DNA from 3 places in the Methylobacterium sp. XJLW genome. Region 1 is predicted to be linked to each of the others. Evidence: predicted binding sites of a transcription regulator. Region 1 holds the regulator's gene; each other region holds the start of a gene.
What was found. Region 1 encodes LexA, which represses DNA repair genes until DNA is damaged. Its sites were predicted from a motif close to TGTTCNNNNTGTGTTCNG; they were not measured.
Positions count from the first base shown of each region.

Region 2: parE (DNA topoisomerase IV subunit B) is a predicted target of LexA. The motif match lies at 6,846-6,863, and genes of this name have one in related genera.
Region 3: dinB (DNA polymerase IV) is a predicted target of LexA. The motif match lies at 5,129-5,146, and genes of this name have one in related genera.

Region 1 is NZ_CP016429.1:4,604,547-4,613,892, forward strand. Features, by position in the region: gene A3862_RS21310 (hypothetical protein) at 82-402, shown strand; gene A3862_RS21315 (helix-hairpin-helix domain-containing protein) at 410-2,320, opposite strand; gene A3862_RS21320 (PP2C family serine/threonine-protein phosphatase) at 2,343-3,137, opposite strand; gene A3862_RS21325 (vWA domain-containing protein) at 3,134-3,799, opposite strand; partial or broken gene A3862_RS21330 (ComEC/Rec2 family competence protein) at 4,052-5,485, shown strand; gene lexA (transcriptional repressor LexA) at 5,479-6,216, opposite strand; gene A3862_RS21340 (hypothetical protein) at 6,467-6,913, shown strand; gene A3862_RS21345 (hypothetical protein) at 6,932-7,147, opposite strand; gene A3862_RS21350 (NRAMP family divalent metal transporter) at 7,228-8,469, shown strand; gene fae (formaldehyde-activating enzyme) at 8,532-9,071, shown strand; gene A3862_RS21360 (hypothetical protein) at 9,112-9,346, opposite strand, start outside.
Region 2 is NZ_CP016429.1:5,655,434-5,664,779, reverse strand. Features, by position in the region: gene A3862_RS26095 (GGDEF domain-containing protein) at 1-293, opposite strand, end outside; gene A3862_RS26090 (DEAD/DEAH box helicase) at 395-1,987, opposite strand; gene A3862_RS32240 (hypothetical protein) at 2,197-2,424, opposite strand; partial or broken gene A3862_RS26080 (outer membrane protein) at 3,048-3,913, shown strand; gene A3862_RS26075 (PRC-barrel domain-containing protein) at 4,142-4,633, shown strand; gene parE (DNA topoisomerase IV subunit B) at 4,679-6,751, opposite strand; gene A3862_RS26065 (hypothetical protein) at 7,111-7,299, shown strand; gene topA (type I DNA topoisomerase) at 7,477-9,346, opposite strand, start outside.
Region 3 is NZ_CP016429.1:4,976,115-4,985,460, reverse strand. Features, by position in the region: gene A3862_RS23110 (DoxX family protein) at 1-385, opposite strand, end outside; gene A3862_RS23105 (aminotransferase class IV) at 382-1,245, opposite strand; gene A3862_RS23100 (anthranilate synthase component II) at 1,232-1,837, opposite strand; gene pabB (aminodeoxychorismate synthase component I) at 1,834-3,222, opposite strand; gene rimO (30S ribosomal protein S12 methylthiotransferase RimO) at 3,599-4,960, shown strand; gene dinB (DNA polymerase IV) at 5,170-6,252, shown strand; gene A3862_RS23080 (hypothetical protein) at 6,414-6,641, shown strand; gene A3862_RS23075 (hypothetical protein) at 6,693-6,893, opposite strand; gene pncA (bifunctional nicotinamidase/pyrazinamidase) at 7,004-7,630, opposite strand; gene A3862_RS23065 (quinone oxidoreductase family protein) at 7,642-8,619, opposite strand; gene A3862_RS23060 (FAD assembly factor SdhE) at 8,832-9,128, shown strand; gene A3862_RS23055 (hypothetical protein) at 9,154-9,346, shown strand, end outside.

The DNA.
Region 1 (9,346 bases):
CCCTCCCGTCCGAAGGCCGACCATAACGCGCCCGCACTGCTTAGGCAGGATAAGGGAAGCACGGCGAGGGAGGAAGAACCATTGGAATTCATATCCATCGTCGTCTTGATCGCGGTCGGTGTATTCGCGATCCGGCATTTGATGAATCAAGCACGTCGTAAAAGGCTTATGGAGAAGTACGGCGACGCGGAGCTCGTCGATAGGATCATGAACAAGATGGTATGGCAGGGTATGACCGTTGAGCATCTGCTGGACGCCCTCGGCAACCCGGTGGCCATCGACAGGAAGGTCCTGAAAACGAAGACCAATCACACCTATAAGTATGGCCAGACTGGAAAGAATAGATTTAGTAGGCGGATCATGCTGGAAAACGATGTCGTAGTGGGGTGGGACTTCAAGTAGGATTTCGCTACGAAACGGCTTGTTTGTTGGCCGTCGCCTGCAGGAATTCTCCCTTCACGGCAAGCAACTGCGGGCGCATGTGTTGCCGGGCCGATAGGATCTGCGCGTTGGCTTGGCGCAGTTCGGCCAACCCAACGTTCATGCGCCCCTCGATCTGCGTCTTCTTGGCCAGGATGTCTTGTTCCACCCGAGCGATGTCGCGCGCATCCACGTTCCGGGTCGCATCAAAGACGAAACGCTTCTCTATGGATGACCGCCAAGCGAGCATCCGAGCCTGCGTCTTGGGTCCGAACCCAGGCACCTGGGTCAGGGCCCCCTGCGTGACGTCCGCGGCGGTCTCGATGCCATAGGACGCCAAAGTCAGCTTACGACCCTTGCCGACTCCCTCGATCTTGGCCTTCTCGATCTCGAACGCATCCAGGAAGCGGAGGCGTTGGGCGCGTTCGCGGTCCCTGTCCAACTCGGCGAGCTTCCTCAGCCTGAGGGTTGGCACTTGGTTCCACTCCTCGCGAAGGTTTACCAACGCGGTCCTACGCTGATCGTACAGGGCGGGTCCGGCCTTCTGCAGCCATTCCTTCTCGGCCTTCTCCCACCTCGCCGAGGCCGCGTCGTAGGCCTCCGTGATGGGGCGAAGCTTCTCGGTCCCTCCGTTGGCCGCCAGCACCACGAGGTACATCACGCCGGCGGCCAGGAGCATCACCGGGCCCAGCGCGATGCCGAGCGCCGCCACCAGCGCGGCCGCCACCGCCGCCATGGCATGCCGTTTCATCGTCAGGCCGGCGAGTTTCCGGGCTTCGTCGCTAGGCTCGGGCATCGGGACCTCGATGGCGGGTGCGCCACCTGGGTGCCGGATGCCCTCGACCTCCTGCCAGAGCCGGGCCATGTCGAACATCGTGCCGGCGGCGCCCTGGACGACCACCGGGAATAGGGCGATCCCCGTGGCCCCCTCCATCGGGCACCATGGGCATGCCGTCGAGCGGTGGTGCCAGTGCGAGGGATTGGCGCCGCACTGCTTGAGTTCGCCTTCGAGACCTTCGAGCGCGGTGATCCACTCCCGCGCGGCCGGACGACCGGCCTGCCGCGCGTCGGACGCGAACGCCCTCTCGAAAAGGAGCTCGACCTGGGGACCCACGATGGACAACGGCGGGGTGCCGGGCGGTTGGGTCATCTGAAAAGCGGACCGCCGACGTCCGTACGCGAAGCGGTGCTCCTCGATGGCACGCGAGATCGGCATATCACCGGCGCCCGAGAACCGGCCCGCGAACGGATGACGCCCCATGAAGAGGAGCAGAAACGTCATCACCGCCAGACCGAAATCGTCATGCGAGGCGTCGCGCACCACGCCCTGGAAGGAGCGGCCCTGGAGTTCCGGCGGAGTGAACGTCTCGACGCCCACCTCGCACAGGAAGCGCCGACCGCCATGCGAGACCTGGAAGCTGTCGCAGTCGATCAGGGTGACAGTGGCATCCTGCCCGACGAGGACGCCGCCGTGGTTGACGTCGCCTATGACGCAGCCGGCCGCGTGGACCGCCGCGAAGGCCCGGGCCGTGTTTGCGGCCGCGCGCACGAGAAACCGCCAGTCCCCCCGCAGGAACTCGGATCGGCGGCTCTTCGGGCTGTAGAGGTTATGGATGTCTTTGCGGTCGCTCACGCGCGGCATCAGAAGGCCGACCGGCGCGCGCCCGACACCCTCCATCAGGAGTCCCGAGGGCCAGGCCGCCAGGCGACCGAGGGCATCGTTGCCCATGAGGCCCATGACCTTGATCTTGTCCGCGCGCTCGCCGGACAGGGGCTTATGGTAGACCTTCGCGACGAGCCCCGGGCGCGATACCACCTCGTAGACGGCGCCCTCGCCGCCCTGTCCCAGTACCGCGCCGAGCCTGACAGGTCGACCCGCGTCGTCGACCACCTGGGGCAACCCCTTACTCATGCCGGCCCCGTCAGGCGGCCGGCAGGCGCGACGCGAGGATCAGCGACTTGTCGTCGTCGGTGCGCTCGCAGACGCTCGGCGAAGCCAGGTAGGTGGCCAAGGTCGCCGACAGGCCCGCATCCATGCCCGGCGCGGCGAGCCTGCGCACCGGGGCGACCATCCGGCGGAAGAAGGGTTCGAACACCGTCCTGGTCGCGTGGTGCAAGACGAGGTTCTCCAGGCCGTCCGAGAACAAGGATACCTCCTGAAGGCGTTCGGGCACGTAGGCGAATTCGAGCGCGTCGGTCGCATCGTGCGAGATGACGAAGTTCGTGGTGTTGGCGAACTCGCCGTGCTGCGGCCAGAACACGTAGGACCAGTCCTCCTCCTCACCTCGGGATATGACGATGGCGCCATCGCCCACCTGGATGAAGGCCGCCCCCGTCGTCCCGACGATGGCGGTCAGCAGCGTACAGGCGTAATCCCTGACCGCACGGCCCTCCGCGGCGGCGTGCCGGGTCAACGTATCGGCCACCCGGGCGACCCAGGCTCGGCCGCATGCCAGGTCCACGTCGGCCATGCTGCCGCCTTCCTCGAAATGCAGCTCGACCAACTCCGCCATCGTCTGGGCGGCGAGCCATGCCCCGACCTCCGCATGGGCAGCGCTCCCGGCGCCGTCGCAGACGACCCCGATCAGCACGTCACCTCCGGCCGTGTTGATCGCCCGGCACAAGGCCTGGTCCTGACAGGGTGTGTTCGACGAGGCGTGCGACGTTCCCTCGGAGACAGCGAAGGCGAAGCGCCACGGGTGACCGTCGTCGCTCACACCTCGGCCCATCCGGTAGGGGCGGCCAGCGGGACGGTCTGCCCGACCTGCGAGCGTGAGACCCCGCTCAACGACGAGGAAAGCCAGGAGAAGAGCTCCCGGAAGCGGAGGCCGCTCAACTTGAGCGGCTGGCGGCTGGAGATGCTCGCGAGGACGTCCATGTTCGCCCCCTCCAAGCCAACGGCGAAGAACGAGAAGGCCTTCGTCTCCTCGCCCTCGCGAACGAGTTGCGCGGCGCGGGAGTAACTGTCGGTCGGCCCGCCATCGGTGAACAGGAACACCCAGGGGCGATAGTAGGAGATGCCGTTGGCCCGGTATGCGTCCTTGCGCCGACGGATCATCTCGACGCCGCGTTCGATGGCCGCGCCCATCGGCGTGTCGCCGGTCGTTTCCAGGTTGGGCGGGGTGAACATGTCCGGCGTCTGGAATTCGCTCAGGACCGAGACGGGCCCGAAGGTCACCACCGCGATCTCGACCCGCTTCATCGCCAGTGTGTCGGCGGCCAGCTCATCCTTGAACGCCACGAGACCGTTGTTAAGCTCAGCGATGGGCCGGCCGCGCATCGAATGAGACGTGTCCAGCAGGAGTAGGCATGGGCAACGCGGCTCGGGGTTGTCGGCGAACTCCTCCGCACCGAATGGGACTTGGTCGAACTCGGACATGCCAATCCTCCGCCGCAACAGAGCAAGCGGCATAATCCTAGGTGGTACGCAATCCTCGCGGCCATGCAAGGGGTGACTTGACTGGCGACGGCCGCGGCGGAACTCCGACACCCACTTAGCTCTGCCGTCCAAGGCGTAACGTCCACGCTGGCAGGAGCACTGCCGGACAACCTGAAGGCCGGTTGGCTGAAGCGGTGGCGCCCAGCGGATGTCGACGGAGCGGTCGCTTACCCGCCGGCCAACCTTCCCAACAGGGTGTCGATCTCGGGCCTCCACATGGTGCTGGCCGCCGGCGTGGTGTTCTGGCTGGTGCGGGCGCTCCTCGCGCTGGTCCCCCATTGCGCGCTCCTCTGGCCGATCAAGAAGATCGCGGCCGGCTTCGCCATGGTCGGCGTCACCGCCTACTGCGCCTTTTCGGGCTGGGACATCGCCGCCGAACGCTCGCTGATCATGACCCTGATCATGCTGGGCGCGATCCTGGTGGACCGGCCCGCCCTGTCGATGCGCAACCTCGCCCTCGCGGCGCTGATCGCCCTGGCCCGGGAGCCGGAGGGCCTGCTCGGCCCGAGCTTCCAGATGTCCTTCGGCGCCGTGGCCGGGCTGATCGCCTGCGCACGGCTGATCGACGGGCGGCTGTTCGTGCGCCCCGGGGCGGGCCGGCTCGGTCGGCTCGTCGGCAGCGGCCTCTCGGCGGTCACCGGGACCCTGGCCACGACCCTGGTGGCGCAGGTCGCGACCGCGCCCTTCGCCACCTACCATTTCCAGACGATCCAGCCCTTCGGCCTCGTCGGCAACGCCCTGACCCTGCCGCTCGTCTCCCTCGTGGTGATGCCCTCCGCGGTGATCGGGATCCTCGCCTATCCCTTCGCCCTCGACCGCCCGATCTGGTGGCTGATGGGTCAGGCGGTGGGGGGCATGCTCGCCGTCTCCCATTGGATCGCCGGGTTCGAGCGGGCCATCGTGGTCGTACCGGCCTTCGGCACCGCGGCGCTGTTCCTGCTGACCGCGGGCCTGCTGCTCGCGACGTTACCGGCCTCCCGCCTGCGCTGGCTCGCCGTGCCGCCGATCCTGCTCGGACTCGTCGTCGCGGCCCGACCCGACCGCTACGACCTCTATGTCGATCGGCAGGGTGCGGGGGCCGCGGTGCGGGGGCCGGACGGACGGCTCGCGGCCCTCGGCAGCCCGTCCGGCTTCGTCCTCGAACAATGGCTGAAGGCGGACGGCGACGGACGGGGAGCCGGGGCACTGATCGTCCGATCGGGCAGCGGCCGCTGTGATCGGCTCGGATGCACCGCGCGCCTGCCGGACGGACGGGCGGTCGCCCTGGTCCGGGACCGGCGGGCCTTCCCGGAGGATTGCGCCCGCGCCGCGGTGCTGATCACGGGCCTCGTGGCCCCACCGACCTGCACCGGCCCCCTGGTGATCGACCGGCGCGTCCTGGCCGCCCAGGGCGCCGTCGCCCTCAGGTCCGATGGCGAGAGCTTCGTCGCCCATCACGCCCGGGCCGATGGCCGCGCCGTGCCCTGGCGACCACGCTCGGGACACGGGCCGGGACCGCCACAATTGGTCACCGCGCCCTCCGCGGAGGCCCGCGCCTCTGACGACGGGGCGACAACGCCTCCGGAAACCGATGCGTCGGGCGGGGACTTCGCCCCCGGCGACGCGCCGGCCGAGCCGCTTCAGTAGCGGCGGACGAGGCTGACGAGGCGGCCCTGGATCCGGACCCGGTCGGGCCCGAGGACGCGCGTCTCGTAGGCCGGGTTGGCGGCCTCCAGGGCGATCGAGGAGCCGCGGCGGCGCAGACGCTTGAGCGTCGCCTCCTCGTCGTCGATCAGCGCCACGATGATGTCGCCGGTATTGGCCGTGTCCTGCTTGCGGATCACCACGAGGTCGCCGTCGAGGATGCCGGCCTCGACCATCGAGTCGCCGCGCACCTCCAGGGCGTAGTGCTCGCCGCCGGCCACGAAATCCGGCGACAGGGTGATGGCATGGCTTTGGTTCTGGATCGCCGAGACCGGCGTACCGGCGGCGATCCGGCCCATCACCGGGATCGAAATGGCACGACCGGCGTCATCGATCATCCGCGTGCTGGCCGGGGCCGGCGGCTGCTTGGACTTGCCGCCCTCGACCACGCTCGGGGTGAAACGGCGCGGCTCGGCCGGGGCCGAAGATGGGGCCGAAGATGGGACCGTCTGGCTCAGGCTCTCGGGAATGCGGATCACCTCGATGGCGCGCGCCCGATTCGGCAGGCGCCGGAGGAAGCCGCGCTCCTCCAGGGCCGTGATCAGCCGGTGGATGCCGGATTTCGACTTGAGGTCGAGGGCGTCCTTCATCTCGTCGAAGGACGGCGGGACGCCGCATTCCTGCATCCGGCTCTGGATGAAACGCAGGAGGTCCAGCTGCTTGCGCGTGAGCATCGAAGGGGGACTCGCGGCTTGGCAGACCGCCCCGTGACGGTCTCTGAAACAAATCACGAACAGGTTAAACGTTCCGCAAGTGTTCCGCAAGGGCGGCACCGCTACGCTTGGCGCGTCGCTCCGCGCTCGCGGGAGCAAGGTCGAGAAACGCATTGACGGCGCAAGCGGAGCCGTTTCAATGCACCGCGGCGCCCCGCCGGGAAGGCGGCGGATCCGGGCCGCGGGCTGGGACCCTCTTGGGATGACGAGGATGCGACGACCCGCAGCTCTGCTGCCCCTCGGCCTCGCCGCCCTCGGCCTCGCCGGCTGCACCACCGGGTTCTCCTACATCTCGCGGAACTACGTGGCGCTCACCCCCCAGGTGGTGACGATCGGCTGCAAGGAGCCCTACGAGGTCTACGACAACCGGCAGATGCGCCGGATGCTGATCGTCTCGAACGCCCTGCGCGAATATACCGGCTGCAACCTGAGCGAGGCCCGGATCGATCCGGAGCCGAACGCCACCCGGGTGAAGCGCTTCCGCACCGCCGCCCGGGCCTATCTCGACGAGACCGTGCGCGAGGATTGCCGGATCACCGGCGAGACCGTGTTCGATCCGCTGAAGACCGAGTTCGCCTACGCCTGCGACACGCCGATCGAGAAGCGCGGCACCGTGGTCCCCCGCCTGCCGGGCCGCAATCCCGGTCTCGCCCGCTGACCGACCGGCGGCGCGCCGTCAGGCGCCCGGCTTCGGGAAGGTCCGTTCCGCCGCGTCGCCGGCGGCGGCGAGCAGGGCGCGGGCGAAGGCCCGGGCTTCCGCCCGGTCGAGAACGATCGCGGCGGTGACCGGCGCGCCGCCGAGGTCGGCCAGGGCGAGTTCCAGGCGCACCCCGTCGGGCACGGCGGTCGCCTGCAGGCTCCAGCCGGAGCCCCGATCCGTGCTCTCCGCCATCACATGTCCCTCCCGCCTGCCCCGGGAAAACGCCGCAGGCGCCCGCCGGAACCGGCCGTGCGCGGGACTGTTCCCGAGCCGTGCCCAGCGCTTCCCTGCCTCGCCTGTCCGCTTACCTCAAGGCCGCAGGCCCCGGACTCGTGGTGATGCTGGCCGATACGGATGTCGGAAGCCTCATCACGGCGGCCCAGAGCGGGGCGCGCTGGGGCTATTCGCTCCTGCTCCTCCAGATCCTGCTGGTGCCAATCCTGTACGTCGTCCAGGAGCTGACGGTGCGACTCGGGACCGCCACCGGACGCGGCCACGGCGCGCTGATCCGGGAGCGCTACGGGCCGGCCTGGGCCTGGATCTCGTACGGCGGCCTCGTGGTCGCCGGCATCGGCGCCATCGTCACGGAATTCTCCGGCATCGCCGGCATCGGGGACCTGTTCGGGGTGCCGCGGCTCGTGAGCCTCGGCCTGCCGGCCTGCCTGCTCCTGGGGCTCGTCTTCACCGGGAGCTACCGGCGCGTCGAGGTCGTGGCGATCGTGGTCGGCCTGTTCGAGCTGGTCTTCGTCGGGCTCGCCGTCGCGGCGCGGCCGAACCTGCCCGAGATCGTCGCCTCCTTCGGGCACATGCCGCTGGGCGACGGCCAGTTCCGGGTGCTGATCGCGGCCAATATCGGCGCGGTGATCATGCCGTGGATGATCTTCTACCAGCAGTCGGCGATCGTCGATAAGGGCCTGGGCTGGGAGCACGCGCGGCGCTCGCGGCTCGACACACTCGTGGGTGCGGTGGTCTCGCAATGCGTGATGGGCGCGATCCTCGTCGCCGCCGCCGCCACGATCGGCAAGGCCGGGCAGGGCAGCGCGAAGGGGCTGGAGACCGTCGGCGATCTCGCGGGCGCCTTCACGCCGGCCCTGGGGCCGTGGCTCGGGCAGGTGGTGTTCGGGGTGGGCATCATCGCGGCGGCCTTCGTGGCGCTCAACGTCGTGGCCCTGGCGCTGGCCTGGGGGTTCGGCGACGTGACCGGCCGGCCGCACTCCCTGGAGCAGTCGCCCCGGGAGGCTCCGGCCTTCTACGGCGCCTTCGCGCTCGCGGTCGCGGCCGGCGCGGTCGCCGTGCAGCTCGTGCCGGATCTCGTGGCGCTCAACATCGCCGTGGAGGTGATGAACGCGCTGCTCCTGCCCCTGGCGCTCGGCCTGCTGATCCTCCTCGCCACCCGGGCCCTGCCAGAGGGGCAGCGCGTGGCGGGCGTCTACAAGGGGGTGGTCTACGCGGTGTCGGGGATCACGATCGCGTTCGCGATGGTCGGCGTCCTGGACGGGGTGGGCCTGCTCTGACGCGATTGACGCGGGGCCTCCGATGATGTCTCCCGCGGGCTCCGATCAGGTGGAGTTCGAACATGCAAGAGATCTGGTTCCGCACGGGCGAGGCCACGGTGCTGGCGGCCGAGGGCCAGTACACCGACGCCATGCCGGAGGTGCTGATCGGCTCGGTGCGCGGTCCGGTCGGCCAGGCCTTCGCGTCGATGATGGGGCAGGTCCAGGGCCACACGCGGATGTTCGTGGTCCGCGACCTCAACCAGCTCGTGCGCCCTGCCACGATGATGACCACCAAGGTCACGATCCACACGGCCGAGTATGCCGAGCTCCTCGGCGGCGTGGTCCAGGCCGCCACCGGCGACGCGATCGTGGACTGCATCATCGAGGGCATCCTGCCCAAGGACGGGCTCGACGAGCTGTGCATGATCATCATGATCTGGCTCGATCAGCGCTGCGCCGAGGACGACAACCTCGACCAGAAGGACCTCTACCGGACCAACTACGAGGCGACGAAGCTCGCCATCGCCCGCGCCCTCAAGGGCGAGCCGACGGTGGACGAGCTGATCGCCAACCGGAAGACCGTGAAGCACTACGCCCTGGACGGCGTGATCGAGTACTGATCGGCCCCTTCGCGCGCATCCTGCCGGGGTCGATATCGCATCACCCCGGCGGGATGCGCCCCACCGAGCACAGGGTCCGCATCGCGGTGCTGCCCGGGTCGGTGTAGCAGGAGGCCGACCAGCCGTTCTGCTGGATGAACGACTTGCGCCGCTCCGACAGCGCGGTCCGGTAGGCGCTGGCGATGATCGGCTCGACGGTCGCGGCCGGTTCGCCGACCAGGATCTCGGAGGCCACCGACAGGTCGCGGAAGAAGGTCGCCGAGGGGGCGGGCTCG
Region 2 (9,346 bases), 1.1 Mb from region 1:
GCCGCGATCTCGCTCAGGACCACGCGGCTGACGTCGTCGGTGGTGCTCGCGAGGCGCCGCCCGTCGAGATAGGTCTCGTGCAGATCGTCGATGTCGCTCTCGGTGAGGCAGCCGTTCTGGGTGGTGAGGCGCTTCACGGCATCGGCGAGGAGCGGCAGCTCGCCCGACACGTAGGCATACCAGACCGCGTAGGCGCGCGGCGTCGCGGAGGGGCCGTAGTCGCGGATCAGGTCATGGCTGCGCTTCGCCAATGCGAAGCTGCGATCGCGGTCCGAATAGGTCTCCTGGCTCATCCGTATCCCGTGGTCCCGGGCGATCGGCGCGCATGCGCCGCGACCCTGACTTGATATACGGCAGTCTGGTAGCCGGACTGTTAAGCTCGAAAAGACCCTTGTTACCTTTCTTTCTTCGCCAACACTGGTCGAAGCAGAAATGCCGGGACGTGGGAACCCAAACCGACGGGCGTATCACCGTCCGCATCGTTCCGGCGCCCGCGCTCCTCGCGCCCGGCCGCGCCGGCGCGCGCCGTCGTGCGTCCCGCAGCACGGCTCTCCGGGCGAGCCTCTTGGCGCCCCTCCTGCCGACTCTCTTGACGACTCTCCTGGCGTGCCTCCGGACGCTGCGCGGCCGCCGCACCGCGACCGGTGCGTGCCCGCGGACGCTCCTCCCGGGCCTCCTCGGCCTCGCCGGCGCTCCGGATCTCCTTGGCGTCGCCGCGACTGGCGTCGCCGCTCCTCGCGCGACCGCCCCGGGCAGCACCGCCCTTGTCGCCAGCCTTCGCGGAGCGCGCGCCGCGGCGGCCCTCGCCCGACCGGCCGCGGTGACGCGTCCCGGTGTCACCGGACGGCTCGGCCACCGTCGACAGATCGCCGTCCAGCCAGGGGATCGGCTGGCCGATCAGCGCCTCGATGGCGCCGAGGGAGCGCGTGTCCTCGGGGGCGACCAGCGTATAGGCCGTGCCGCTCCGGCCCGCGCGGCCGGTGCGGCCGATCCGGTGGACGTAATCCTCGGGGTGATGCGGCACGTCGAAGTTGAAGACGTGGCTCACGGCGGGGATATCGAGGCCGCGCGCCGCCACGTCGCTGGCGACGAGCAGGGCGGTCTCGCCGTTGCGGAACGCGTCCAGGGCAGCGGTCCGCGCCCGCTGATCCATGTCACCGTGGAGGGCGGCGGCGTCGAAGCCGTGGCTGACCAGGGACTTCTGGAGCAGGGCGACGTCGCGCTTGCGGTTGCAGAAGATGATCCCGTTCTTGAGTTCCGCCTCGCCGCGGATCAGGTCGCGCAAGCGCTCGCGCTTGGCATGCCCCTCGGCGCCGGTTGCGACCAGGCGCTGGGTGATCGTCGTGGCCGTGGAGGCGGGACGGGCGACCTCGACCCGCTGGGGGTTGTGCAGGAACATGTCCGCCAGCCGCTCGATCTCCGGCGGCATGGTCGCGGAGAAGAATAGGGTCTGCCGGGTGAACGGCACCATCTTCACGATGCGCTCGATATCGGGGATGAACCCCATGTCGAGCATGCGGTCGGCCTCGTCGATGACGAGCAGCTCGACGCCGGTGAGCAGGAGCTTGCCGCGCTCGAAATGGTCGAGGAGGCGACCGGGTGTCGCGATCAGCACGTCCGTGCCGCGCATCAGCTTGGCGTCCTGGTCGGCGAAGGACACGCCGCCGATGATCAGGGCCACGTTGAGCTTGTGGTTGGTGCCGTAGCGGTCGAAATTCTCGACCACCTGGGCCGCCAGTTCGCGGGTCGGTTCCAGGATCAGGGTCCGGGGCATCCGGGCCCGGGCGCGTCCGTTCTCCAGAAGCGTCAGCATCGGCAGCGTGAACGCCGCCGTCTTGCCGGTTCCCGTCTGGGCGATGCCGAGGACGTCGCGACGCGCCAGCACGTGGGGAATGGCCTCGGCCTGGATCGGCGTCGGCTCGGTATAACCCGCCGCTTCGACGGCGTTCAGGACTTTGTCACTCAGTCCCAGGTCGGAAAAAGGCATCTGCGTTCAGGAACCGTTGCGCGCCCGGCCGGCGCGAAGGACACCGTCGCGGCAACGGCTGGGAAAGGCTCGCGCGGGGCGATCGGGCGCTCCCGGGGCCGCGGGGCGCATCACGCATGTCAGTTAGGGCCCTGGCGCGACTTGTCAATCTCGCAATGGTGATGGCGCCCGCCGACGCACAGGGGATCGGGCGCCAAAACGGGCCTCGATCAGGGCCGGAGACGGTCGGATGCGGGCACGAGGCAGGGATCCAGGCGGGTGGACCGGGCGAATTCCGATGCCGCGAGGGCGCCGGTCGTCTGCGGATCCGCGATCCCCGGATGGGCCGGTCCCGCCACAGCGGCGACCGCGGCGGCCATCGGTGCCGCATCGGGCCGGCTGAGCCGCGCGAGCTGGTAGGCGCCAACCACCGTGAGGAGCCCGACGAGTCCCGCCATGCGCAGGGTCCAGGGCAGGGGCCCGGCGGCCCGCCTCGGCCGCGCAGGATGCGATGCCGGGCCGGGAAGGCTCGCCGGAAGACCGGCCATCCCCTCCGGAGTCCGGCGCCTGCCGAAGGTTCTCCGGCTCCGTTCGTCGTGGCTGAGCATGGATGGACGGCTGTCTCCACCGGGCGAGGCGGCCGGCCGCGATGCGGGAGCCGGCAGGAAGCCGGTCGCGGGTGATCGAGAGGGTCGGCCCGCCCGCAGCGACGGACCATCGGCGGATACGGTTAACCGATCGCTTACGACCGCGCGCACCCTCTCGCCAAAGTTGTGCCGGAATAAAACGGCCGCCCTGCATGCAACCGGCGAGACGCCGGACGCTATCGCGGCACCCGTTGAGGCGTGCCCGAATATGCACGTCGCGCAACACAGCTAGTCTTCCGAGCCTTTTCAGCTGTCCGCGTACAGTCTCGACGGGCAAGCGAGCCGGCTGCTTGGGAGACGGTCGGTTAGTCTTCATCTTTCGTTGACGGGATGTCCCTAGTCTGAGGATGCTTGTTGCAGGAAAGCGACAGACCCGCCATCCGAGAGCGCCTAGAAGGCTGCCGGCTCAAGCTAACCCCAGGACCGACACCACCATGAAGAAGCTCCTACTCGCATCCACCGTCCTCGCCGGCTTGACCGCAACGGCGTCCGCCGCCGACCTGCCGCGCCGCGCTGCGCCGCCGCCGGTGTTCACGCCGGTGCCGGTGTTCACCTGGACCGGCTTCTACGTCGGTGTGAACGCCGGCTACGGCTTCGACGCCAACAGCCGCAACACCACCAGCTACGCCCTGCCGGGCGGCTCGCTGATCAACTCCCCCGGCACCTCGGGCGTCGTCAGCGTCAACAACCGCAACAACAACGACGGCTTCTCGGGCGGCGCCCAGATCGGCTACAACTACCAGTTCACGCCGGGCTCGGGCGTGGTGATCGGCTTCGAGGCCGACGCCCAGTACGTCGACTTCGCCCGCCGCGCCAACGCCACCCAGAACTACAGCTTCCTGGGCTTCCCCGGCGTCGCCTTCTCCAACCCGCCCGCCTTCGTCGCCACCAGCGGCAACGGCCTCGACTACTTCGGCACCGTCCGCGGCCGCCTCGGCTACGCCTTCGACCGCACCCTCGTGTACGGCACCGGCGGCTTCGCCTACGGATCCGGCCAGGACGACCAGAACTTCTCCGGCAACCGCTTCCGCGACAGCTTCCGCACCGGCTGGGCCGCCGGCGGCGGCGTCGAGTACGCCCTGCCCACCGACTCCTTCCTGAACTTCTTCCGCTCCTCGGCCGTCACCCTGAAGGTCGAAGGCCTGTACGTCAGCCTCGACCGCCAGAAGAACTCCGCCGGCGGCGTCTTCTACGGCAACCTCCTGCCCCGAACGGCACCGCCTACCTCAACGGCGCCGCCGCCAAGACCGAGTTCGCCGTCGTCCGCGCCGGCCTGAACTACAAGTTCGGCTCGTACTAAGATCGAACGTCGGAGCCGGCTCGACCGGCTCCGCGCAACGGAAGGGCTCGGCCGCAAGGCCGGGCCCTTTCGCGTTTCAGGGTCGTGCCGCCGGACGGGTCGGGTGCGACAGGGAGCGCCGGAACCGCGCGTGCCACCCGCGATTGAGACCGCGGCGCCTCATGGGGACCGAGCGGGGACCGGGACGGGAACCCCGCGACGGGTCCGGGCGCACCGGAGCGATCAGCCATGCGAAGCCGAATCCTTCTCCTGTCGCTCGCGGCCCTGGCTCTGGCGGGAGCGCCTGCACGCGCGCAGGATGCCTCCGTGATCGGCAAGGATACGGTCCTGCCGGGCACGGGGCCGGGGACCTCGACGGACGGCCAGGGCGTCGGGCGGCTGATGGCGGCGGCGAATGCCGAGGACGCCGCCAAGCGTCAGGGGCTCAAGCCTGTGGCCTTCCTGGCCTCCAAGATGATCGGCGTGACGGTGCGCAACGCGGCAGGCGACAGCGTCGGCAAGATCGACGACCTGCTGATCACCGATGGCGGGACCCTCAAGGCCGTTGTGATCGATGTCGGCGGCTTCCTCGGCCTCGGCAGCAAGGTGATCGCCGTGGAGCCTGGTGCTCTGGTGCTGCGGCCGGGAGGCGAGCGGTTCTCGGCGGTCCTCAACATGAGCACCGACACGGTGTCGGCGGCCCAACCCTTCGACCCGGCCAAGGCGGTTACCAAGCCCTGACGGTCCGGTCGGCCGGCGCGGTGGAAACCGCGTCGGCGCGACGGTTCAGATGTCGAGGTCGGCCCCCTCGGCGAAGGCCGCGCGCTCGCTGATGAAGGCGAAGCGGGCCTCGGGTTTGTTGCCCATCAGCCGCTCAACCGTGTCGCCGGTCGATTCCCGGGCCTCGTCCAGGACCGCGACGCGCAGCAACGTGCGCTTCTTCGGGTCCATGGTGGTCTCCTTGAGCTGGGCCGGCATCATCTCACCAAGGCCCTTGAACCGCCCGATCTCGACCTTGCCGGCCTTGAACACCGTCTTGATGATCCGCTCCCGGTCGGCGTCGTCCCGGGCATAGGCCACCTTGGAGCCCTGCTGCAGCCGGTAGAGCGGCGGGATCGCGAGGTAGAGATGCCCGCGGTCGATGAGCTTGGGCATCTGGCGGTAGAAGAAGGTGATCAGCAGCGAGGCGATGTGGGCGCCGTCGACGTCGGCGTCCGTCATGATGATCACCTTGTCGTAGCGCAGGTCGGCCTCGCGGAAGGCCGCGCCGGTGCCGCAGCCGAGCGCCAGGGTGAGGTCGGAGATCAGCTGATTGGCGCCGAGCTTGTCCCGGCTCGCCGAGGCGACGTTGAGGATCTTGCCGCGCAAGGGGAGGATCGCCTGGGTCGCCCGGTCGCGGGCCTGCTTGGCGGAGCCACCGGCCGAATCGCCCTCGACGATGAAGATCTCCGAGCCCGCGGTGCCGGCGGCCGAGCAATCGGCGAGCTTGCCGGGCAGGCGGAGCTTGCGGGTGGCGCTCTTGCGGGCGACCTCCTTCTCCTGGCGGCGGCGCAGGCGCTCCTCGGCCCGGTCGATCACCCAGTCGAGCAGCTTGTTGGCCTGGGCCGGGGAGGCGGCGAGCCAATGGTCGAAGGCGTCGCGCACCGCCGTCTCGACGATGCGCTGGGCCTCCACGGTGGCGAGCTTGTCCTTGGTCTGGCCCTGGAACTCGGGCTCGCGGATGAAGACCGAGAGCATGGACGCGCAGGTCGCCATGACGTCGTCGGTGGTCACCGCGGTCATGCGCTTGGCCTGGTTCACGCGCTCGGCGTGCTCGCGCAGGCCCCGGAGCAGGGCGACCCGCAGGCCGGCCTCGTGGGTGCCGCCCTCGGGCGTCGGGATGGTGTTGCAGTAGGAATGCGAGAACCCGTCCTCGGCGACCATCCAGGCCACCGCCCATTCCAGCGACCCGTGCGAGCCCGGCTTGGTGATCTTGCCGGAGAACATCGCGTCGGTGACCAGCTCCTTGCCGTCGATGTCGCGGGCGAGATAGTCGCGCAGGCCGTCGGGGAAGCGGTGCACGGCTTCCGCAGGTACGCCCTCCAGCCCCTCGAGGAGGGCGGGGGCGCAGCGCCAGCGGATCTCGACGCCGCCGAACAGGTAGGCCTTCGAACGCGCCATCTTGAACAGGCGGCGCGGGTCGAATTTCAGCGAGCCGAAGATCTGCGCGTCCGGGTGGAAGCGGACCCGGGTGCCGCGCCGGTTCTGCACCCGGCCGATCAGCTCCAGCGCGCCCTGCGCGTGGCCACGGGAGAAGGTCTGGCGATAGAGGGTCTGGTTGCGCGCCACCTCGACCTCGAGGAGGTCGGAGAGCGCGTTCACCACCGAGATGCCGACGCCGTGCAGGCCGCCCGAGGTCTCGTAGACCTTCGAGTCGAACTTACCGCCGGCATGCAGCGTGGTCATGATGACCTCGAGCGCCGACTTGCCGGGAAATTTCGGATGCGGGTCGACCGGGATGCCGCGGCCGTTGTCGGTGACCACGAGGGCACCGGTCTCCTCCAGCTCCACCTCGATGAAGCTGGCATGGCCGGCCACCGCCTCGTCCATGGAGTTGTCGATCACCTCGGCGAAGAGGTGGTGCAGCGCCCGCTCGTCGGTGCCGCCGATATACATGCCGGGGCGGCGCCGGACCGGCTCCAGCCCCTCCAGCACCTCGATGTCGGAGGCGGTGTAGCCGGAATCGGGCTCGGCCGCTGCGAGCGCCGTCACGGAGGCCGTGGCGTCCAGGCGCCGTCGCGGCTCCGGCGCGCGAGACGGGGCTGTCGAGGCGGCCGCCTTGCCGCCCGGTCCGAACAGGTCGCGGGCCGGATCGCTCACGCGCGGCCTCCGCGGGCGCGGCGCATCGGCCGGCTCGGATTCGCGCAGACGGGTCTTGGGTCGTGGAGCATGCGCCTTCATCCCCGCATGATAGCGGAACAAAACGTAAACATCAAAACCGTTCGCCCCCAGGCGACGCGGCCGCACCATCGCATGCTGCGGCGCCGCGAGCGAGGGCCGGAACCGCCCCGACCCCCGAGGGGGCCAGGCGGCCCGTCATCACGACGTTGCACAACGATGGGTTAAGGCTTTCCCGTGACCAGCCTGTTCGACCTCCACAGGCCGCCGCCGGAACAGACCGGGACGATCGACGTTGACGGCGGAGATAAATCTTGACCGTGGTCAGGGAGCCGCAGCCCATGAGCGATGCCGCGATCGAGGCCCGCCGCCTCACGTTGATCCGCTTCGAGCACGCGGCCGGCGCCGCCTTCGGCTGCGACGACGACGCGGCCGGCGTGCCGCCCGGCCGGGCGCTCATGAATTCCACCACGATCGCGCTGGCGACCTTCGCGACGGCGCTCGCGGCGACCATCACCTACCTCGTCTGAACCGGGCGGCCGGACCCGGAAACCGGGACGTGCATCCCGTTCTCCGCGTCGGTCTGCCCCTGTCTCCCGCCCCCGGGAGAGCAGCGGAGGACCGCGTGCCCGCCCTGGACACGGACCGGCGCGGCTGACGCGCCTTGCACCCGGCGAGCGGGTGAAGGCCGCCTCGACCTGTCTGCGTCAGCCGGCGCCCGTCTTCTTGGCCGCGGTCTTCTTGGCGGCGGGTTTCTTCGCTGCCGTCTTCTTGGCCGCCGGCTTGGCGCCGCTCGCCGCGCGCGTCGCGGTCTTCCGGACAGCGCCCCGTTTCGCCGGCTTGCCGCCGCCCGAGGCACGCTTGGCGTTGACCAGGGCGATCCCCTCGTCGAGCGTCAGCGCCTCGGCGCTCATGGTCTTCGGCAGCGTGGCGTTCACCTCGCCGTCGGTGACGTAGGGGCCGTACTTGCCGGCCTTCACCACGAGGTCGCGCCCGCTCGCAGCGTCCGTGCCGAGCGGGCGGCCGGGATCGGCAGCCGGACGGCCGCGGCCGCCGCCCTGCTCCTTGGCGACGATCAGGTCGATGGCGCGGTTGCCGCCGATCTCCAGCACGTCGTCGTCCTTGCCGAGATTGGCGTAGGTCTTCCCATGCTGCACGTAGGGCCCGAACCGGCCGAGATTGGCCAGGATCGGCTCGCCGGTCTCGGGGTGGCGCGCCACCTCGCGGGGCAGCGCCAGCAGCGCCAGCGCCTTCTGCAGGTCGACCGCCGAGGGACTCAGCCCCTTCGGCAGGGAGGAACGCTTCGGCTTCTCCGCCCCCTTCTCGGTGGAGGCCTCACCGAGCTGCAGGAACGGCCCGAATCGGCCGTCGCGCAGCGTCACCGGCAGACCGGTGGCGGGATCGTCGCCCAGCACCCGGACGCCCGGCTGGCCGCCCTCGGCCGAGGAGCCGTCCCCCTCGCCCTCGACGCCCGAGGCCGAGAGCTGGCGGGTGTACTTGCACTCGGGATAGTTCGAGCAGCCGATGAAGGCGCCGAACTTGCCGAGCTTCAGCGACAATTGTCCGGTCCCGCAGACCGTGCAGGTGCGCGGGTTCGAGCCGTCGCCCTTGTCGGGGAAGATGTGCGGCCCGAGGAGGCCGTTCAGCGCCTCCAGCACGTCGGTGACGCGCAGCTCCTTGGTCTCGCCGATCGCCGCGGAGAAATCGCGCCAGAAGTCGCGCAGCACCGCCCGCCAGTCGATCTCGGCATTGGAGACGCGGTCGAGCTGCTCCTCGAGGTCGGCGGTGAAATCGTACTCGACGTAGCGCCGGAAGAAGCTCTCCAGGAAGCCCGTGACGAGCCGCCCCTTGTCCTCCGGCTGCAGCCGCTTCTTCTCGATCTTGACGTATTCGCGGTCGCGCAGCGTCTGGAGCACCGCCGCGTAGGTCGACGGGCGGCCGATGCCGAGTTCCTCCATGCGCTTCACGAGGCTCGCCTCGGAATAGCGCGGCGGCGGCTCGGTGAAGTGCTGGGTCGAGCTGATCCGCTCGCGGGTGAGCGGGTCGCCGGCCTTCATGGGCGGCAGGCGGCGGCTCTCCTCGTCCTCCTCGTCGTCCTTGCCCTCCTGGTAGAGGGTGAGGAAGCCGTCGAACTTCACCACCTGGCCGGTGGCGCGCAGGTCGATCTGGCGGGGGCCGACCTTCGCCGTGACGTCCACGGTGGTCCGCTCCAGCTCGGCCGATTCCATCTGGCTCGCCATGGTGCGGGTCCAGATGAGATCGTAGAGCCGGGCCTGCTCGGGCTCGAGGTGGCGCGCCACCATCTTGGGCAGGCGGCTCATGTCGGTGGGCCGCACCGCCTCGTGGGCCTCCTGGGCGTTCTTGGCCTTGACGCTGTACTTGCGCGGCACGTCCGGCACGTAGCGGTCGCCGAACTCCTTGCCGATCACCCGGCGGGCGTCCTGGATCGCCTCCGGCGCCATGTCGACGCCGTCGGTCCGCATGTAGGTGATGATGCCGACGGTCTCGCCGCCGATATCGACGCCCTCGTAGAGGCGCTGGGCGACCCGCATGGTCTGGGCCGGCGCCATCCCGAGC
Region 3 (9,346 bases), 370 kb from region 1:
TCAGCCCGCCGGCCCAGAGCGCCGCCCAGACGAAGACCGGCTGAAACGCCAGGCGCGGGCCGTGGTACCACCAGGAATCCGGGATGCCGGCGATGGCGACGTGGTCGAAGGCGTGCTTGAGGTTCGCCGGGTAGACGCAGACCGCGTAGAGGGCGAGGCCGAGCGCGGCCGCCCGGCGGAACCGGCCCGTCAGCAGGCCGACGGCGCCGGCGATCTCGCACAGGCCGGTCGCCAGGATGACGAGCCGCGGCTGCGGCACCCAGTCGGGCATCAGCGGCAGCATCGCGTCGGTCGCCACGAGATGCACCACCCCGATGAAGGCGTAGAGGGCCGCGAGCCCGTAGCGGAGCCGGCGGCGGCCCGTCTCGACCGCTTGCCCGGTCACGCGACGGACTCCTCCGTCACCCCGCAGGCGCGGGCCACCGACTCGCGGAGCGCCGCCCTGAGGCGGAGGACCGCCGTGTGCCCGAGGCTGGCGAAGGCCGTCTCGCCCACCGCCGTCACGGGGGCGAGGAGCCGCAGGGAATTGGTCAGGAACACGGCCTCGGCGCCCATCAGGTCGGGCAGGCTCAGCGACCGCTCCTCCGCCCGGAGCCCGCATCCGGCGGCGAGCGCCAGGATCTCCGCCCGCACGATCCCGGCGAGGACGCCGTCGGTCAGCGGCGGCGTCACCAGGATCTCCCCGAACAGGCCGAACAGGTTGCCGGTGCCCGCGCATGCGACGCGTCCCCGGGTGTTGCAGAACAGCGCCTCGTCGAACCCCGCCGCGGCGGCGTCGCGGGCGGCCAGCACCGCGTCGCCGTAGCCCAAGGTCTTCAGCCGGGCGGCCGGGGACGTGTCGTTGCGGGCGATCGAAGTCGGCCACAGGCGCAGGGGCGCGAAGGCCGCGCTGCGGGCGCTCGGCGCCGCGGTGGCGAACAGGGTCGGGCTCGGATCCTCCGGCGGCTTCAGGCCGCGCGGGCCGGAGCCGCGGGTGAGGGTGGTGCGGATCGCGAGCCGCTCCCCGGTCCCGCCCCCCGCGCCGGCCAGCGCCCGCATGGCCTCCCGGATCCGGTCCGGCGCGGCGGGGATCCCCAGCGCGTCCGCGGAGGTCACGAGCCGGGCGATGTGGGCCTCCGCGAAGGCGACCCGGCCGCCCAGCGCCAGCGCCGTGTCGAACAGGCCGTCGCCCAGCGTCAGGCCGCGGTCGGTGAGGTCCAGTGGCGCGGTCGTCCCCGCGACGAGGGCGCCGTCACGCCACAGCATCGCGCTGTCCCTCCCGCCAGGCCCGGGCCAGCCCCAGAAAATTGGCGAACAGGGCGTGGCCGCCCTCGGTCAGGACCGATTCCGGGTGGAACTGGATGCCGTAGGTCGGGTGGGTCCGGTGCGACAGGGCCATCACCTCGCCCTCCTGCGAGACCGCGTCGACGGAGAGGTGCTTCTCCATCTCGGGGCCGGGGGTCACCACGAGCGAGTGGTAGCGCCCCACCGGCATCGGCGCCGGCAGCCCGGAAAACAGCCGCTCGCCCGTATGGGCGATCGGCGTCATCTGCCCGTGCAGGGGCCGCTGCGCCCGCGCCACCGTGCCGCCGAAGGCCGCGCCGATCGCCTGGTGGCCGAGGCAGACGCCGAGGATCGGCACCGCCCCCGACAGCTCCCGGATCGCCGGCAGGGAGATGCCGGCCTCCGCCGGGGTGCAGGGGCCGGGCGAGACCACCAGGGCCTCGGGGGCCAGCGCCCGGATGCCGGCGACGTCCAGGGCGTCGTTGCGCACGACCCGGACCTCCTCGCCCAGCTCCTCCAGGTAGCGGACGACGTTGAAGACGAAGGAATCGTAGTTGTCGAGGACGAGGATCATGCGAAGGCCTCGAAGACGCGGGCGGCCTTGGCGAGGGTCTCGTCGTATTCCGGGCCGGGCTCCGACAGCAGGGTCACCCCGCCCCCGGCCTGCAGGACCGCCTGTCGGTCGTCCATGAACACCGTGCGGATCGCGATCGCGGTATCGAGCGCCCCGTCGAAGCCGATCCGGCCGATGGCGCCGCAATAGAGTTCCCGGGCGTCGCCCTCGATCTCGGTGATGATGTCCATGGCGCGGATCTTCGGGGCGCCGGTGATCGAGCCCCCCGGGAAGGTCCCTTCCAGGAGGTCGAGGGCGTCGAGCCCGTCGCGGAGCTCTCCGGTCACCACCGACACCAGATGGTGGACGTTGGCGTAGGTCTCCAGGCCGCAGAGCGTCGGCACGGCGACGCTGCCCGGCGCGCAGACCCGGGACAGATCGTTGCGCAGCAGGTCGACGATCATGACGTTCTCGGCCCGCTCCTTCACGCTGGCCTGGAGCGCCTCGGCCGCCGCCCGGTCGGCCGCCGGGTCGTCCGAGGGGTTATCCGCGCGGCGGGCGGTGCCCTTGATCGGCCGGGTCTCCACGTGACGGCCGTCGAGGCGGATGAACCGCTCGGGCGAGGACGAGGCGACGGTCAGGCCCTCCAGCTCCAGATAGGCGCCGAAGGTCGCCGGGTTGGTGGCGCGCAGCCGCCGGTAGAGGGCGAACGGATCGAAGCCGGCCGGGAGATCGGCGGTGAAACGCTGGGCGATGTTGGCTTGGTAGATGTCGCCCGCCCGGATGTAGGCGCGGACCTTTTCGACAGCCTCTTCATAGGTTTGTCGGTCGAAGTTCGAGCGCCATGTGAGCGGCTCCGGCGCTCCGGCGGCGGCCGCGCTCGGGATTTCCGCGCCGCCGAGCCGGTCGGCGAATCGGGCGAGCCGCGCCTCCGCGCGGGCCTGCCGCTGGGCCGGTGCGGTCTCCGGGAACCCCGTGGCGACGAGCCGGCAAGTGCCCGCGGCGTGATCGATCACCAGGGCCGTGTCGTAGAAGTTCAGGGCGATGTCGTCGGTGAGCCCCGCCCGCCGGGCCGGCGGCGCCACCCGTTCCAGCGATGCCCCGAGGTCATAGGCCAGATAGCCGATCGCCCCGCCGGGGAAGGGTTCTTCGGCGTCCGGTTCGATCCGGTACGGCGCGAGGCACGCCCGCAGAGCCGCGAAGGGACCGCCCGGCACCGGATTTCCGTCGAGGGTCGCCCGCCCGTCGCGGTAGCGGAAGCGTGCGAACGGCTCGGCGGCCACGATCGAATGGCGACCCAGGGAGTCGTGCCGCATGGCACTGTCGAGGAAGGCGAGCCCGGGCAGGGGGCGCAGCCGGGCCGCCGCCGCGACGGGATCGATGAAGGGGATCTCTCGGGTCCACATGACCGGGTTCGGGCTGTTGTCCTGGGCGAGGGCGGGGCAGATCCTGTCACGCTGCCGTCGCACAGGCGATGCCGCGGGGGAAGCGGCAGTTGCACGCAGGGACCGCCCTGGGGGGCAGACAGGGCGTGCTTCCGACGCAGACCGCGTCCCCGCGGCTTCATGTGGGATGTCAGGGCAGGCGCGCAAAGTCCTGGTCAAACAGCCAAGTTTCCGGTTCTGCGTCAGCGGCGCGCGCCGGTCCGGTCACCCCTGCGGCGGCCGGTCTCGCGCGGCGGCGCGGGAGCTTGTATAAGAACCGCGATCCCGAATTCCCGTCCTCGCGCTTCGAGCGACCGATCCTCGGTTGCCCGCGCCGGGCCTGTCCGACCCGAATGCCATGACCGCCACGCCTGCTCCCCGCGGCCCCGCTTCCGGAGCCGAATCCAAAATCACGGCCCCCAAGATCTCGTTCGTGTCGCTGGGCTGCCCGAAGGCGCTGGTCGATTCCGAGCGGATCCTCACCCACCTGCGCGCCGAGGGCTACGAGCTGGCCCGCCGGCACGACGGCGCCGACGTGGTGATCGTCAACACCTGCGGCTTCCTCGATTCGGCCAAGGCGGAGTCGCTCTCGGCCATCGGCGAGGCCATGGCGGAGAACGGCCGGGTGATCGTCACCGGCTGCATGGGCGCGCAGCCGGAGGAGATCCGCGAGAAGTATCCGGATCTCCTGGCGGTGACCGGGCCGCAGGCCTACGAGTCGGTGGTGGCCGCCGTCCACGAGGCGGTGCCGCCGGCCCACGACCCGTTCCTCGACCTCGTGCCGCCGCAGGGGATCAAGCTCACCCCGCGCCACTACGCCTACCTGAAGATCTCGGAGGGGTGCAGCAACCGCTGCAGCTTCTGCATCATCCCGTCCCTGCGCGGGAATCTCGTGAGCCGCCCCGCCGCCGACGTGCTGCGCGAGGCCGAGAAGCTGGTGAAGGCCGGCGTGAAGGAGCTGCTCGTCGTCTCGCAGGACACCAGCGCCTACGGCGTCGACATCCGCTACGCCGAGAGCCCGTGGCGCAACCGGCAGGTCCGGGCCAAGTTCTACGACCTGACTAAGGAGCTCGGCGAGCTCGGGGCCTGGGTGCGGCTCCACTACGTCTACCCCTACCCGCACGTGGACGAGGTCATCCCGCTGATGGCCGAGGGCAAGGTGCTCCCCTACCTCGACATGCCGCTCCAGCACGCGAGCCCGTCGGTGCTCAAGCGCATGCGCCGGCCCGGCAACCAGGAGCGCCAGCTCGACCGGATCCGGAGCTGGCGGCAGACCTGCCCGGACCTCGCGATCCGCTCGACCTTCATCGTCGGCTTCCCCGGCGAGACCGAGGCCGAGTTCGAGGAGCTGCTGGCCTGGCTGCAGGAGGCCAAGCTCGATCGGGTCGGCTGCTTCGAGTACGAGCCGGTGGCGGGCGCCACCGCCAACGCGCTCGGCGACCTCGTGCCGCCGGCGGTGAAGGCCGAGCGCAAGCGCCGGTTCATGGAGACGCAGAACGGCATCGCGCTGCGGCTGCAGCGCGCCAAGGTCGGCAAGCGGCTGCCGATCATCGTCGATGCCGTCGAGGGCGGGGTCGCCCGGGGCCGGTCCAAGGCCGACGCGCCGGAGATCGACGGCACCGTCCACGCCGCCTTCCGGCGCCCGGTGCGGGTCGGCGACATCGTCACCGTGAAGATCGACCGGGCCGAGGCCTACGACCTCTACGGCAGCGTGGCGTAAGGCTGTCCCCGTCATCGCGAGCGCAGCGAAGCGACCCAGCTGGGGCTGCGCTCACCGACGTCGCGTTGCCCTGGGTCGCTTCGCTGCGCTCGCGATGACGGGCGCGGGCCGGACTCCTGTTGAAGCCCTCTCCGACGCGGCTTGACCCCGCCGGCCCACCGCGGTCTTTGGAACAGAGCAGGAACTCACCGCGGATCTCCGAGGCGGCGATGGATCCGGAGGTCGCGCTCCGCAAGATCATCCACATCGACATGGACGCGTTCTACGCCTCCGTGGAGCAGCGCGACGACCCGTCCCTGCGCGGCAAGCCCCTGGCGGTGGGCGGCTCGCGGGAGCGGGGCGTCGTGGCGGCGGCGAGCTACGAGGCGCGCAAGTTCGGCGTGCGCTCGGCCATGCCGTCGGCCACGGCCCGGCGGCTCTGCCCGGACCTGCTGTTCGTGAAGCCGCGCTTCGAGGTCTACCGGGCGGTCTCGGAAGAGATCCGCGCGGTCTTCGCCCGGCACACGCCGCTCATCGAGCCGGTGGCCCTCGACGAGGCCTATCTCGATGTCACCGAGAACCTCCTGGGCCTGCCGACGGCGACGGCTGTGGCGAAGGCGATCCGGGCCGAGATCCTGGAGCGCACCGGGCTCGTGGCCTCGGCCGGGGTCTCGTACAACAAGTTCCTCGCCAAGGTGGCGTCCGACCACAGGAAGCCGAACGCCCTGTTCGTCATCACCCCCGCCATGGGGCCGGACTTCGTGGCCGAACTGCCGATCGGCCGGTTCCACGGCGTCGGTCCGGTCACCGAGGCGAAGATGAAGCGGCTCGGGATCGAGACCGGGGCGGATCTCCGCGCCTGGACGCCGGAGCGCCTGCGCGAGACCTTCGGCTCCGCGGGCGCCTACTACCACGCGGTCGCCCGGGGGATCGACGAGCGGCCGGTCCGCGCCCACCGGGTGCGCAAGTCGATCGGGGCGGAGACCACCTTCTCGGAGGATACGGCGGCCTTCGAGGTCCTGGCCGCCCGGCTGGCGCCGCTGTTCGACAAGGTCTGGGCGGGGGCCGAGGCCAAGGGGATGCGCGCCCGGACCGTGACCCTGAAGCTGAAATTCTCGGATTTCGCCCAAGTCACCCGGGCGAAGTCGCTGTCCGTCCCCGTCGCCGACCGGGCGGCGCTGGAGCGGATCGGCCTCGACCTGCTCGCCGGCCTGTTCCCCCTGCGGCGCAGCGCGCGGCTGATCGGGGTGTCGCTGTCGGGCTTCGCGCAGGACGCGCCCGAGGCGCCGCTCCAGCTCGGGCTGGCGCTCTGACGGGGCGCCCCGTCGCGGGGCCCCGTCGCGCGGCCCGCGCTGATGCGACGCGGGATCGTCGTGCGGTCGCGCACGCCGGGCCCGCGCGGCCGCCCCCACATGGGATCCATCCGGCGCGGACCGGCATTCCCCGGGACCGCGCGCACCGAAGGGTCCGTCCCATGTCGAAGCCCGCCGTCCTGGCCCTGTCCGCCGCGCTCCTGCTGACCGTCCCGGTGCACGCCGCCCGCGCCGACGGCACCGCCGCCTTCGGGGCCGCCAACGCGGCGCAGCTCCTGGGCTACACCGCGAGCCCCGCCCAGCTCTACGTCCCGGCGAGCGGCCCATCCGCCGGGTTCGCGACCGGCCCGGCGCCCCAGCGGCCGAAGCCGCCGGCCCGCGCCCGCTGACCGGGATCGCCCGGGCCGGGCCGGCCCGGGCGTGCCGTCACGCCGGCTCGGTCAGGCGTTCTTGCGCGGCCGGTGGTCCGGGTCGACGCCGCCGTCGCGCTTCGTCTCGTTGTCGACGTCGCCCTCGAAGGTCGAATCCGCCTGCAGATCCGCCGGGTCGGCGCCGCTCATCCCCTTCGACGTGCCGATCCCGGGATTGCCCTTGAGGTCGGCGTCCGTCGGCGTGTCGGTCTTCGGGTGCTTGCCTGACATGCTGGCTCCTGACTGGCATCCTGCCGGATGCCGATGTCGGGCCAACGCGTTGGGGCGGGGGCGGTCTCCCGCGCGGCATGCGGCGGTTCGCCTCCCGCGCCCCGGGGCGCTCAGCCGATCTGCGCCGCCGCGATCCGGCGGACGCCCGCCGCCTCCATCCGCGCCCAGGCCTGCGCCAGCGACCCGTCCACGTCGATCCCGCGCACCGCATCCTCCACCACGAGGACCTCGAAGCCGGCGTCGCGGGCGTCGAGCGCGCTCCAGGCGACGCAGAAATCGGTGGCGAGGCCGCACACGGCGACGCGGGTGATGCCGCGCTCCCTGAGCGCCCCCGCGAGGCCCGTGCGCGTGGCCCGGTCGGCTTCCAGGAAGGCCGAGTAGCTGTCGACCCGGGGATCCAGCCCCTTGCGCACCACCAGGCTCGCCCGGTCGGTGGCGAGCCCCGGCGCGAAGGCGGCCCCGCGGCTGCCCTGGACGCAGTGCCGGGGCCACAGCACCTGCGGCCCGTAGGGCAGCACGATGGTCTCGAACGGCGCCCGACCGGGATGGGTCTCGGCGAAGGAGACGTGATCCGCCGGGTGCCAGTCCTGCATCAGCACCACATGCCGGAAGCGGTGCTGGAGCGCGTTGATCGGCTCGACCACCGCGTCGCCCCCCGGGACGGGGAGCGCCCCGCCCGGCAGGAAATCGACCTGCACGTCGACGACGAGGAGCAGGTCGGCGTTGCCGGGCGTCACGGTCGCGGGCCTCAGGGCAGCATCACGATCGAGCCGGTGGTCTCCCGGCCCGCGAGGTCGCGGTGGACCTGCTGCGCCTCGGCCAGCGGGTAGGTGGCGTTCACCGCGATCTTCACCGCGCCGTCGCGCACCACCTTGAACAGGCGGGCGGCCGCCTCCTCCAGGGTGGCGCGGTCCGACGTGAAGGTCGCCAGCGTCGGGCGGGTCACGTAGAGCGAGCCGCGCGGGGCCAGCAGGCCGAGGTCGAGCCCGGTGATCGCCCCCGAGGCCGAGCCGAAGCTCGCCAGGAGGCCGAGCGGTGCGAGGCTGTCCAGCGAGCCCATCAGGGTCGCCTGCCCGACGCCGTCATAGACCACCGGCACGCCCTTGCCGCCGGTGATCTCGCGCACGCGCTTGGCGACATCCTCCTCGCGGTAGAGGATGACGTGGTCGCAGCCGTTCTGCTTGGCGAGTTCCGCCTTCTCGGGGCTGCCGGCGGTGCCGATCACGGTGGCGCCGAGGTGCTTGGCCCACTGGCAGGCGATCAGGCCGACGCCGCCGGCGGCCGCCTGCCACAGGATCGTGTCGCCGGGCTTCACCGCGTAGGTCCGGTGCAGCAGGTACTCGACGGTCAGGCCCTTGAGCATCATGGCGGCGGCGGTCTTCTCGTCGACCCCCTCGGGGATCGGCACGGCCGCGGAGGCCGGGATCACCGGCTCCTCGGCGTAGCAGCCGTCCGCCACCGAGCCGTAGGCGACCCGGTCGCCGGGCTTGAACTGCGAGACCCCCTCGCCCACCGCCGTGACGGTGCCGGCGCCCTCCTTGCCGGGGGTGTAGGGCATGTGCGGGGACTTGTAGGCGCCGGTGCGGAAGTAGATGTCGATGAAGTTGACGCCGATGGCGGCCTGCTTGACGCGGATCTGCCCGGGGCCGGGCTCGGCCAGGGGCACGTCCTCGAAGCGCATCACCTCGGGGCCGCCGTACTCGTAGACCCGGATCGCCTTCGGCATCGTCCTGCTCCCGCTCGCCGCCCCGTCCGGGGCGTTGCAGCCCGAGATAACGGAGCGCCCGCCGGAGGCAATTCGTTTTTGGGCCCCCGTACGCCGCCCGTGCGCCGGTTGTAACCCGCCCAGGGGCGCCGCCGTTCTGGATCCGCCGGTCCTGGGCGCCTATCTAGCCCTCGTCCCTGCTCCTGCCCTTCCTCAGCCGAGGTCCGAGATCCATGTCCGGCACCACCCGCACGAGCGCCGACCTCGATCCGCGCCGCCGCCGCCTCCTCTACCGCGCCTGGCACCGGGGCATCCGCGAGATGGACCTGATCATGGGCCGCTTCGCCGATGCCGAGATCGGCGACCTGTCAGAGGCGGAGCTCGACCAGTTCGAGGCGCTGATCGAGGTGCCGGACCGCGACCTGTTCAAGTGGCTCACCGGCGAGGTCGAGACGCCGTCGAACTACGACACGTCGGTCTGGCGGCGGGTGCGGGCGTTCCACCGGCACGACGCGCCGATCCATTCCTGAGAGCGACCGGTCGAGAGTGCCCGCGATGGACGAACCCAAGCCCAACTACGATCACCCGGCCCGGTCGATCGCCACCGAGCTGGTGGTGCGGATCATGCTGGAGATGATGGAGCGCTCCGATCCGGCGCTCCGCGCCGAGATCCTGCGGCAGGCGACGGTGCGCGCCGGGGCGATGACCGAGCACATGCCCAACGCGGATTTCTTCCGCGGCCGGGTCG